One region of the Bradyrhizobium sp. 23AC genome, then DNA from elsewhere that is predicted to be linked to it. Evidence: riboswitches for the same ligand, from Rfam matches in the RefSeq annotation. Region 1 holds a riboswitch; the other holds the start of a gene.
What was found. A riboswitch is a leader RNA that binds a small molecule or an ion and turns the genes downstream of it on or off. The one in region 1 is predicted to bind glycine.
Positions count from the first base shown of each region.

Region 2: linked by a shared signal. The riboswitch ahead of gcvT (glycine cleavage system aminomethyltransferase GcvT) and the one ahead of RAD10_RS24160 (D-amino acid dehydrogenase) in region 1 are both predicted to bind glycine.

Region 1 is NZ_JAVAYN010000011.1:16,763-21,145, reverse strand. It holds gene RAD10_RS24170 (M24 family metallopeptidase) at 1-421, shown strand, start outside; gene RAD10_RS24165 (amidohydrolase family protein) at 540-1,979, shown strand; glycine riboswitch at 2,031-2,133, shown strand; gene RAD10_RS24160 (D-amino acid dehydrogenase) at 2,281-3,558, shown strand; gene RAD10_RS24155 (NAD/NADP octopine/nopaline dehydrogenase family protein) at 3,756-4,383, shown strand, end outside.
Region 2 is NZ_JAVAYN010000017.1:119,580-123,962, reverse strand. It holds gene gcvP (aminomethyl-transferring glycine dehydrogenase) at 1-531, opposite strand, end outside; gene gcvH (glycine cleavage system protein GcvH) at 711-1,079, opposite strand; gene gcvT (glycine cleavage system aminomethyltransferase GcvT) at 1,090-2,238, opposite strand; glycine riboswitch at 2,383-2,473, opposite strand; gene alaS (alanine--tRNA ligase) at 2,707-4,383, shown strand, end outside.

The DNA.
Region 1 (4,383 bases):
CGAGAAGATCTGGGCGCATCTGGTCGAATGCAAATACGAGATCATGGAGAAGGTGAAGCCGGGTGCGAGCTGTCGCAGCATCTACGATGCGTTCATTACGAAGCTCGCCAAGCTCGGTCTGCCGCCGATCTCGTTCGTGGGTCACGGCATCGGCCTGCACCTGCACGAAGATCCCTATCTCGGACTGACGCCGGTGCTAGGCAAGCCGGGCAACGACGCGCCGCTCGAGGAGAACATGGTGCTCGGTTTCGAACCGCTTTGTTACGACACCGGCCATGGCTTCGGCATGCAGAACAAGGATATGCTGCTGGTGACCGCCAATGGGTCGGAACTGCTTTCCGACTACGCCGACACCGACCGGCTGATTCCCGTGGGTACGGCCAAGAGGAGCGGGGCTGTGCGCAGGGCTGCCGTCGCTTGACGGTGGCTCCAAGGGGACGAGCTGTTTCGCTCGTTTGAAGATCGCTCGACATCGCCCGGCGTCCCGGCGCGGTGCGCCGGCGGGGCGATCGTGATGGCAGAGTAGTGGGTGAAGAGGCATGCGCACGCTGATCAAGGACTTGAACTTTGCTTTTACGGTCGACGAGAACGACACGGTTGTGCGCAACGCGAGCCTCGTCGTCGAAGACGACCGTATCGCGGATATCGGTCAAGCCGATGACGTGGCCGCGCGGCAAAAGAAGGTCGGTTTCGACAAGGTGATCGATGGCAAGATGCTCGGTGTCTGCCCGGGCTTCGTCGACAGCCACGTTCATCTTTCGGAGACGCTGTCGCGCGCGGTCTTTCCGGATAATCTCAATACCCGCGCCTGGGTGTTCCACTGGGCTAAGCCGTTTTACGCTCACATCACCGAAGAAGACGAATATTGGGGCGCGCTGTTGGGCATCACTGAGATGCTGCGCTGTGGCACCACTTGTTTTCTTGACATGGGCTCGCAATACGATCCCGGCATCGTCATTCGCGCGATGGAAAAGGTCGGCATTCGCGGCATCACCGGGCGGCACGCGGCCGACAATCCTCCGCCTGAGCTCCCCCGCGGCTGGACCAAGGAAATGGTGGATCATCATTTCTTCCCGAACGCCCAAGCGGCACTCAAGGTGCTCGAGGATTGTGTCGTCCGCTACAACGGAGCCCTCGACGGCCGTGCACGTTGCTGGGTCAATATCGAGGGCAAGGAGCCGTGTAGCCTCGAACTCCACGTTGGAGCGGTGAAATTGGCCGAGAGGCTTGGCGTCGGCACCACCTACCATCTCGCGACCTCGATCGAGGAGGCAAAGGTCTGCGAGAGGAAATATGGCTGCTGGCCCATCACCCGCATCGATCGGGCCGGGGGCATCGGAAAGAACCTGGTGATCGCCCACGGCGCGGCCGTTTCCGACGAAGAGGTCCGTCTTCTCGCCGAACGTGGCGCCAGCGTCGCCTTCTGCCCATGCTCGTCATTCAAGCTGGGGAAGGGAGCAACCGCGATCGGAAAATATCCAGAGATGGTGAAGGCCGGTGTTAAAGTCGGCCTCGGCACCGATGGCGTGTCGGCCGCCGGCAACATGAACCTCATGCGGCAAATGCTGCTCGTCGCCGGCATGTTCAAGGACGCCCGCCTGCAACCGGACATCTTCACCGCACGACAAGCACTGCGCGCCGCGACCATCGAAGGTGCAAAGGCGTTGATGTGGGACGACGAGATCGGTTCGCTGGAAATCGGCAAGAAGGCCGATTTCGTCCTCTTCGACCTGGACCACGTCGAATGGACGCCGTTCTACGACCCACTGCAGGCTCTGGTATTCTCCGCATCGACCGCTTCGATCGTGCAAACCTGGGTTGACGGGAAGCCGTCATATGTCGACGGCAAGGTGCAGGGAGTCGACGAGGCGCAGATTCGGCGCAAAGCCCGGCAACTCGCCGCGGCGGCGGTAGAGCGCGCTGGTCTGCATGACGAAGCGGTCGAGACGACCACGACTCTTTACGACGTTGGCAATTGACAGGCCGACTCCAATTGCGGAGGCGCAAGAGAGAAGAACCTATCGCGTTCAATAGGCTGCATGGGAGAGATCGGTCGCCGTCGTGACGGTGTTGACCGGCGCCGAAGGAGCAACCCCCAGGAAACTCTCAGGCAAAAGTGACCGTGCAGCTGAACGATCTGGAGAGTGGCACTTCGAGTGCCCACCGAAGGGGACCGCCGCGACGGCTGAGCCGTCGCGGTTAATCTCTCAGGTACAGCGACAGATTGGGGACAAGCCGCGGGCTTCGGTCCGCTTCCCAACTTTGATCGCGGAGAGCGAAATGCCACATGTTGTCGTCATCGGCGCCGGTATCACCGGCGTGACCACCGCCTACGCCCTTCTCAATCGCGGCTATTCCGTTACGGTGATCGAGCGTCAGCGCTACGCGGGCATGGAAACATCGTTCGCCAATGGTGGCCAACTTTCCGCGAGCAATGCGGAGGTCTGGAACAGCTGGTCGACGATCATCAAGGGAATGAAGTGGATGTTGAGGCGCGATGCACCGCTCCTCATGAATCCAGCGCCGACCTGGCACAAATATGCCTGGTTTGGCGAATTTATTTTCAACATCAAGAACTATCGCGACAACACGGTTGAGACGACACGGCTCGCCATCGCCGCACGCAAGCATCTCTTCGCCATCGCCGAGCGCGAGAGCATCGATTTCGATCACGAACGTCGCGGCATCCTCCACTTCTACCGGGACAAGCAGAGTTTCCAGCACGCGCTGAAGGTCAATGCCATTCTGGTGGAGGGAGGGCTTGACCGTCATCCGGTGACGGCCTCAGAGGTGAAGTCGATCGAGCCGACGCTGCATGGCGACTTCTTCGGAGGCTTCTATACCCCGTCGGATTCCACCGGCGACATCCACAAGTTCGTCCGCGGTCTCGCCAGGGCCTGCGAGAGGCGGGGCGTGCGCTTCGTGTTTGACGCCACCGTGAGGCAGATCGCTCGGGACGAAACTTTCCGCGTCCAGTACTCGCGTGACGAGCCTTCAGGCGGGGCTCATGTCGAAGAGATCGATGCCGACAATGTCGTCATATGCGCCGGTTCCGCAAGCCGCGACCTCGCGGCGATGCTCGGCGACCGGCTGAACATCTACCCTGTAAAAGGCTATTCGATCACCGTGCACCTCGACGACGAGCGGAGCCAGAGAGCGGCGCCTTGGGTCAGCCTGCTCGATGATGGCGCCAAGATCGTGACCAGCCGATTGGGCGCCACGCGCTTTCGCGTCGCCGGAACGGCGGAGTTCAACGGCATGAACCGCGACATCCGCCAGGATCGCATCAAGCCGCTGGTTGACTGGACGCGAGCACTGTTCCCCTCTGTCGACACCAACCGTGTCGTGCCCTGGGCCGGGTTGCGTCCGATGATGCCGAACATGATGCCGCGGGTCGGTCGAGGCAGGATGCCGGGCGTCTTCTACAACACCGGCCACGGCCATCTCGGGTGGACGCTTTCGGCCGCAACCGCAGAGATGGTCGCCGATTGCCTTGCTGGCGAATTTGGACCCGGCATCACGGAACCGTTCCGGGTGCTCGCGGATCCAGTGATATGAACGGCTCCAGCCCCGAAACAGCCGACTTGCGCCGCCGAACCCTCGGTCATGGTTCGGCGTCACGCTCCAGAAGTGCCTTTCGATGAGGCAGCGGGTTGGCAATTCTCAAGCTTGACAATCATAGCTGTGATCATAAGCTGTGATCAAAGTTTGCCTCTCAAGAGGCGCGACTTACGCTTCGATCTGCGGAGGACAGAATGAAGGTTGCCGTACTTGGAGGAGGGGCGGGGGGCACGGCCTCGGTCGCAGAATTGGTTCTGGCGGGCCACTCCGTTCATTTCTGGGCGCGTTCGGCCGAGACGCTCGAGCCGCACATCAAGCTCGGCGGCGTTGCATTCGACGGCAAGCTCGGCGAGGGAGTTGCAAAGCCTACCCTGATTTCGACAGATCTCAAGTCGGCCATCTCCGGAGTCGAAGTGGCAGTCGTGGTCCTGCCGACTTTCTCGCACTCGGCCATCGCCAACGCACTCGCCGCGGCCGGTTGGCCGTCGAACAAACCTGTCGTGCTTAATCCCGGCCACACCGGAGGCGCACTGGAATTCGCCGAGGCCTATTCCCGCACCGGGCGGTCAGTGCCTCCGGTGGTTGAGTTCTCGACCCTTACATACGTCGCGCGCAAATATCGTCCTGACGGCGTCACCATTAGCGGTCGGGCGAAGCAACTGAAGGCTGCCGCTCTCAGGGGAGGAGCGGAGGCGCTGGAGATTGCTGCAAAATTGTATCCGGGTGTCACGCCCGTTCGGGACGTCATCGCCTCCGACCTCTCCAACGTGAACATGGTCCTGCATCCCCCTGGCGCGGTGCTGGCAGCCGCCTGGGTCGAGG
Region 2 (4,383 bases), on a different contig from region 1:
GTCCTTGTCGACGAAGAAGGCTTGCGCCTTCACCTGCGAATGCCGCTCCGCGAGCGCCATCGCTTCCGCCGCGGCGGTGGCCTCGTCGAGCAGCGAGGCGTTGGCGACGTCGAGCCCGGTGAGGTCGCAGATCATGGTCTGGAAGTTGAGCAGCGCCTCCAGCCGGCCCTGGCTGATCTCGGGCTGGTAGGGCGTGTACGCCGTGTACCAGGCCGGATTCTCCAGGATGTTGCGCTGGATCACCGCGGGCAAAATCGTTCCGGAATAGCCTTGGCCGATCAGCGAGGTGAAGACCTGGTTCTGGGCTGCGAGCTCGCCCATATGCGCGATCGCCTCGGTCTCGCTGAGCGGCTTGCCGAGATCGAGCGGGGCGGCCTGCCGGATCGAGGCCGGCAGCGTCTCCGCCATCAGGGCGTCGACGCTTCTAGCGCCGACGGCCTCGAGCATCGCGGTGACATCGCGGGAGGACGGGCCGATGTGGCGGCGAACGAAGCTTGCGGTGTCGCCGTTGGATTTGCGGTGCGCGGTCATCATGGGTCCTCGCTTAAATCATCTGTCGGTGTCATGCCCCGCCTTGTGCGCAATTGCGCACTGGGGCGGGGCATCCGGTAAACGCAGGCGGTTGTGATTGAGCCGATGGGCCGCGGCGTACTGGATCACCCGCCTTCGCGGGTGATGACACCGAGTATGGGGCGGCCGTTCTCGTCATCTCACGCCGTATGTGCCTTGTAGGCGGCTTCATCCATGAGGCCGCCGAGCTCGCCCTTGTCGGCCATCTTGATCTTGAAGAACCAGGCCTTGCCTTGCGCATCCGAGTTCACCATCGCCGGCTCGGCCGCGAGCTCGGCGTTGGTCTCGAGCACTTCGCCGGTCACGGGCGCGTACACGTCCGAGGCCGCCTTGACGGACTCAACCACGGCGGCGGCTTCCGCCTTCTTCAGGGTGCGGCCGACCTTGGGCAGTTCGACAAACACGACGTCGCCGAGCTGCTGCTGGGCGTAGTCGGTGATGCCGACGGTGGCGACGTCACCCTCGATGGCGAGCCATTCATGGTCGGTGGTGTACAGCGTCGTGGTCATTCTCGAATCCTCAGCGTTTGTAGGTGTTCTTGACGAAGGGCATGGCCGCGACAGCGACCGGCAGACGCTGGCCGCGCACCTCGGCGAAGAGTTGTGTGCCGAGCGCGCTCGATGCGGTGGGCACATAGCCCATCGCGACCGGCGCATTCAGGCTTGGGCCGAAACCGCCCGATGTGACTTGTCCGATCGGCTCGCCGCCGGCGCTGTCAGCAAACAGTCGCGCGCCCTCGCGGACCGGCGCGCGTCCCTGGGCAAGCAGGCCGACGCGGCGGCGGGCCGCGCCGTTGTCGAAATGGGCGAGGATTTTTTCGGCGCCGGGAAAGCCGCCGGCGCGCGCACCGCCGCTGCGGCGCGACTTCTGCACCGACCATTCCAGCGCGGCCTCGACCGGCGTGGTCATGGTGTCGATGTCGTGGCCGTAGAGGCAGAGCCCGGCTTCCAGCCGCAGGCTGTCGCGGGCCCCCAGGCCGATCGGCAGCACATCGGTGTTTTCGAGCAGAGCTTTGGCGAGACGTTCGGCATCGGCTGCGGGAACCGAAATTTCAAAACCGTCCTCGCCGGTGTAGCCGGAGCGCGAGACGAAACAGTCGAGGCCGGCCACCTTGCGGGGGCCGGAGTCCATGAACTTCATGGCGGGCGCCTCTGCACACAATTTCGCCAGCGCCGCCTCGGCCTTCGGCCCCTGCAGCGCGATCAGCGCACGGTCTGTGAGGGAATCGATGACGCAGTCTTCAGAGAGATTCGCGCGCAGATGCGCCTCGTCGGCGTCCTTGCAGGCGGCGTTGACGACCAGGAAGAGGTGATCGCCGAAATTGGCGACCATCAGGTCGTCCAGAATTCCGCCATCGGCGTTGGTGAACTGGGCGTAGCGCTGCCGTCCCGGCGCGATCGCCACGATATCCTGCGGCACCAGCCGTTCCAGCGCGCGGGCGGCGTCCTCGACCCTGCCGGATTTCGGCCTGAGCGCGATCTGGCCCATATGGGAGACGTCGAACAGGCCGGCGGAGGTCCGGGTATGGAGGTGCTCCTTCAGCACGCCCGCGGGGTATTGCACGGGCATGTCATAGCCCGCGAACGGCACCATCTTGCCGCCCAGGGAGACATGAAGCCCATGAAGGGGCGTACGTTTCAGGGAATCTTGGTCGTCGCGCGCTAGCATCACAGGGGCCCTCGGCGGTTCCCCCGGGACGATTCCCTGAGGACACCAGTCGAAGCCCCATCTGTCGCTGTGCCTGAGAGTATTATCCCGTCGGCGGGAGCCATCCGGGTCTAATCCCGTCGGCGCCTCTTTCCAGATGCTGTCAAAGCCACGCGGTCCTTTTGCCTGAGAGTTTCCGGGGCGGTTGCTCCTTCGGCGCCGGCTGCCTAAAGCCGGTCTCTCCCGACGTGGCCGTACGATACAGATGGGTACAGACCACAGGGCGGCCAAGCCTGTCAACGCGTCCGCTTGCCCTATCAACGGGATTGCAAAGGGGATTGAGCGGCTGCGGCAACCCTCTGATCTCCTTGCACAGTTTCTGGACAGCGAAGCTGGCCTTGTCTAAAAGCGCTGTGGCCCGCAGATATCAGCCTAAATGTCAGGTTTGGATGGCCTATAGCGGGTCCAAGCACACCCGATTGGATGAACATGAGCGGCGTCAACGAGATCAGGTCGACCTTTCTGAACTTCTTTGCCGAGAACGGCCACGAGATCGTGTCGTCCTCGCCATTGGTGCCGCGCAACGATCCGACGTTGATGTTCACCAATGCCGGCATGGTGCAGTTCAAGAACGTCTTCACCGGCGTCGAGAAGCGGCCCTATCAGCGCGCCACCACGTCGCAGAAATGCGTGCGCGCCGGAGGCAAGCACAACGACCTCGACAATGTCGGCTACACCGCGCGCCATCTCACCTTCTTCGAGATGCTCGGCAACTTCTCGTTCGGCGATTATTTCAAGGAGCGCGCGATCGAGCTCGCCTGGAAGCTGATCACGAAGGACTTCGGGCTCAACAAGGACAAGCTGCTCGTCACCGTCTACCACACCGACGACGAGGCGCACGGGCTCTGGAAGAAGATCGCCGGCTTCTCCGACGACCGCATCATCCGCATCCCGACCTCCGACAATTTCTGGGCGATGGGCGACACCGGCCCGTGCGGCCCGTGCTCGGAGATCTTCATCGATCGCGGCGATCACATCTGGGGCGGACCTCCGGGCTCGCCGGAAGAGGACGGCGACCGCTTCCTCGAATTCTGGAATCTCGTGTTCATGCAATATGAGCAGGTGACGAAGGAGGAGCGCGTGGATCTGCCGCGTCCCTCGATCGACACCGGCATGGGCCTGGAGCGCATGGCCTGCATCATGCAGGGCGTCGACAGCGTGTTCGAGACCGATCTGTTCCGCCATTTGATCGATGCGACATCGTCCGCGCTCGGCAGCGGGCCGAACGAGCAGACCGTCGCCTCGTTCCGCGTCATCGCCGATCATTTGCGCTCTTCGGCCTTCCTGGTCGCGGACGGCGTGCTGCCCTCGAACGAGGGCCGCGGCTACGTGCTGCGCCGGATCATGCGCCGCGCGATGCGCCATGCGCAGTTGCTCGGTGCGAAAGAGCCGCTGATGCATCGGCTGGTCTGGGCGCTGGTCCGCGAGATGGGCCAGGCCTATCCCGACTTGATGCGCGCGGAGAATCTGATCGAGGAAACGCTGCGGCTGGAAGAGACCCGCTTCCGCAAGACGCTGACCCGCGGCCTTGCCATCCTCGACGAGAAGAGCGCGTCCTTGAAAAAGGGCGACATGTTCGATGGCGACGTCGCCTTCACGCTGTATGACACCTACGGCTTCCCGCTCGACCTGACGCAAGACGCGCTGAAGTCGCGCGGCATCAGCGTCGACCAGGCTTCCTTCTCCGATGCGATGGAGCGGCAGAAAGCCAAGGCGCGCGAGTCCTGGAAGGGGTCCGGGGAAGCTGCGTCCGAGGCGATCTGGTTCCCGCTGCGCGAAAAGCTCGGGGCCACCGAATTCCTGGGCTACGAGACCGAGAGCGCCGAAGGCGTGGTGTCCGCGCTGGTAAAGGACGGTGCGGAGGTCGCCAGCCTGAAGGCCGGCGAGACCGGTGCGATCGTGCTGAACCAGACGCCGTTCTACGCGGAGTCCGGCGGCCAGGTCGGGGACATCGGCGTGCTCACGGGCGAGGGCGGCATCAAGTTCCGCGTCACCGACACGCAGAAGAAGCTCGGCGATTTCTTCGTGCATGTCGGCAACGTGGAGAGCGGCGAGCTGAAGCTCGGCACCGCGCTGCAGCTCGAGGTCGATCATTCCAGGCGCTCT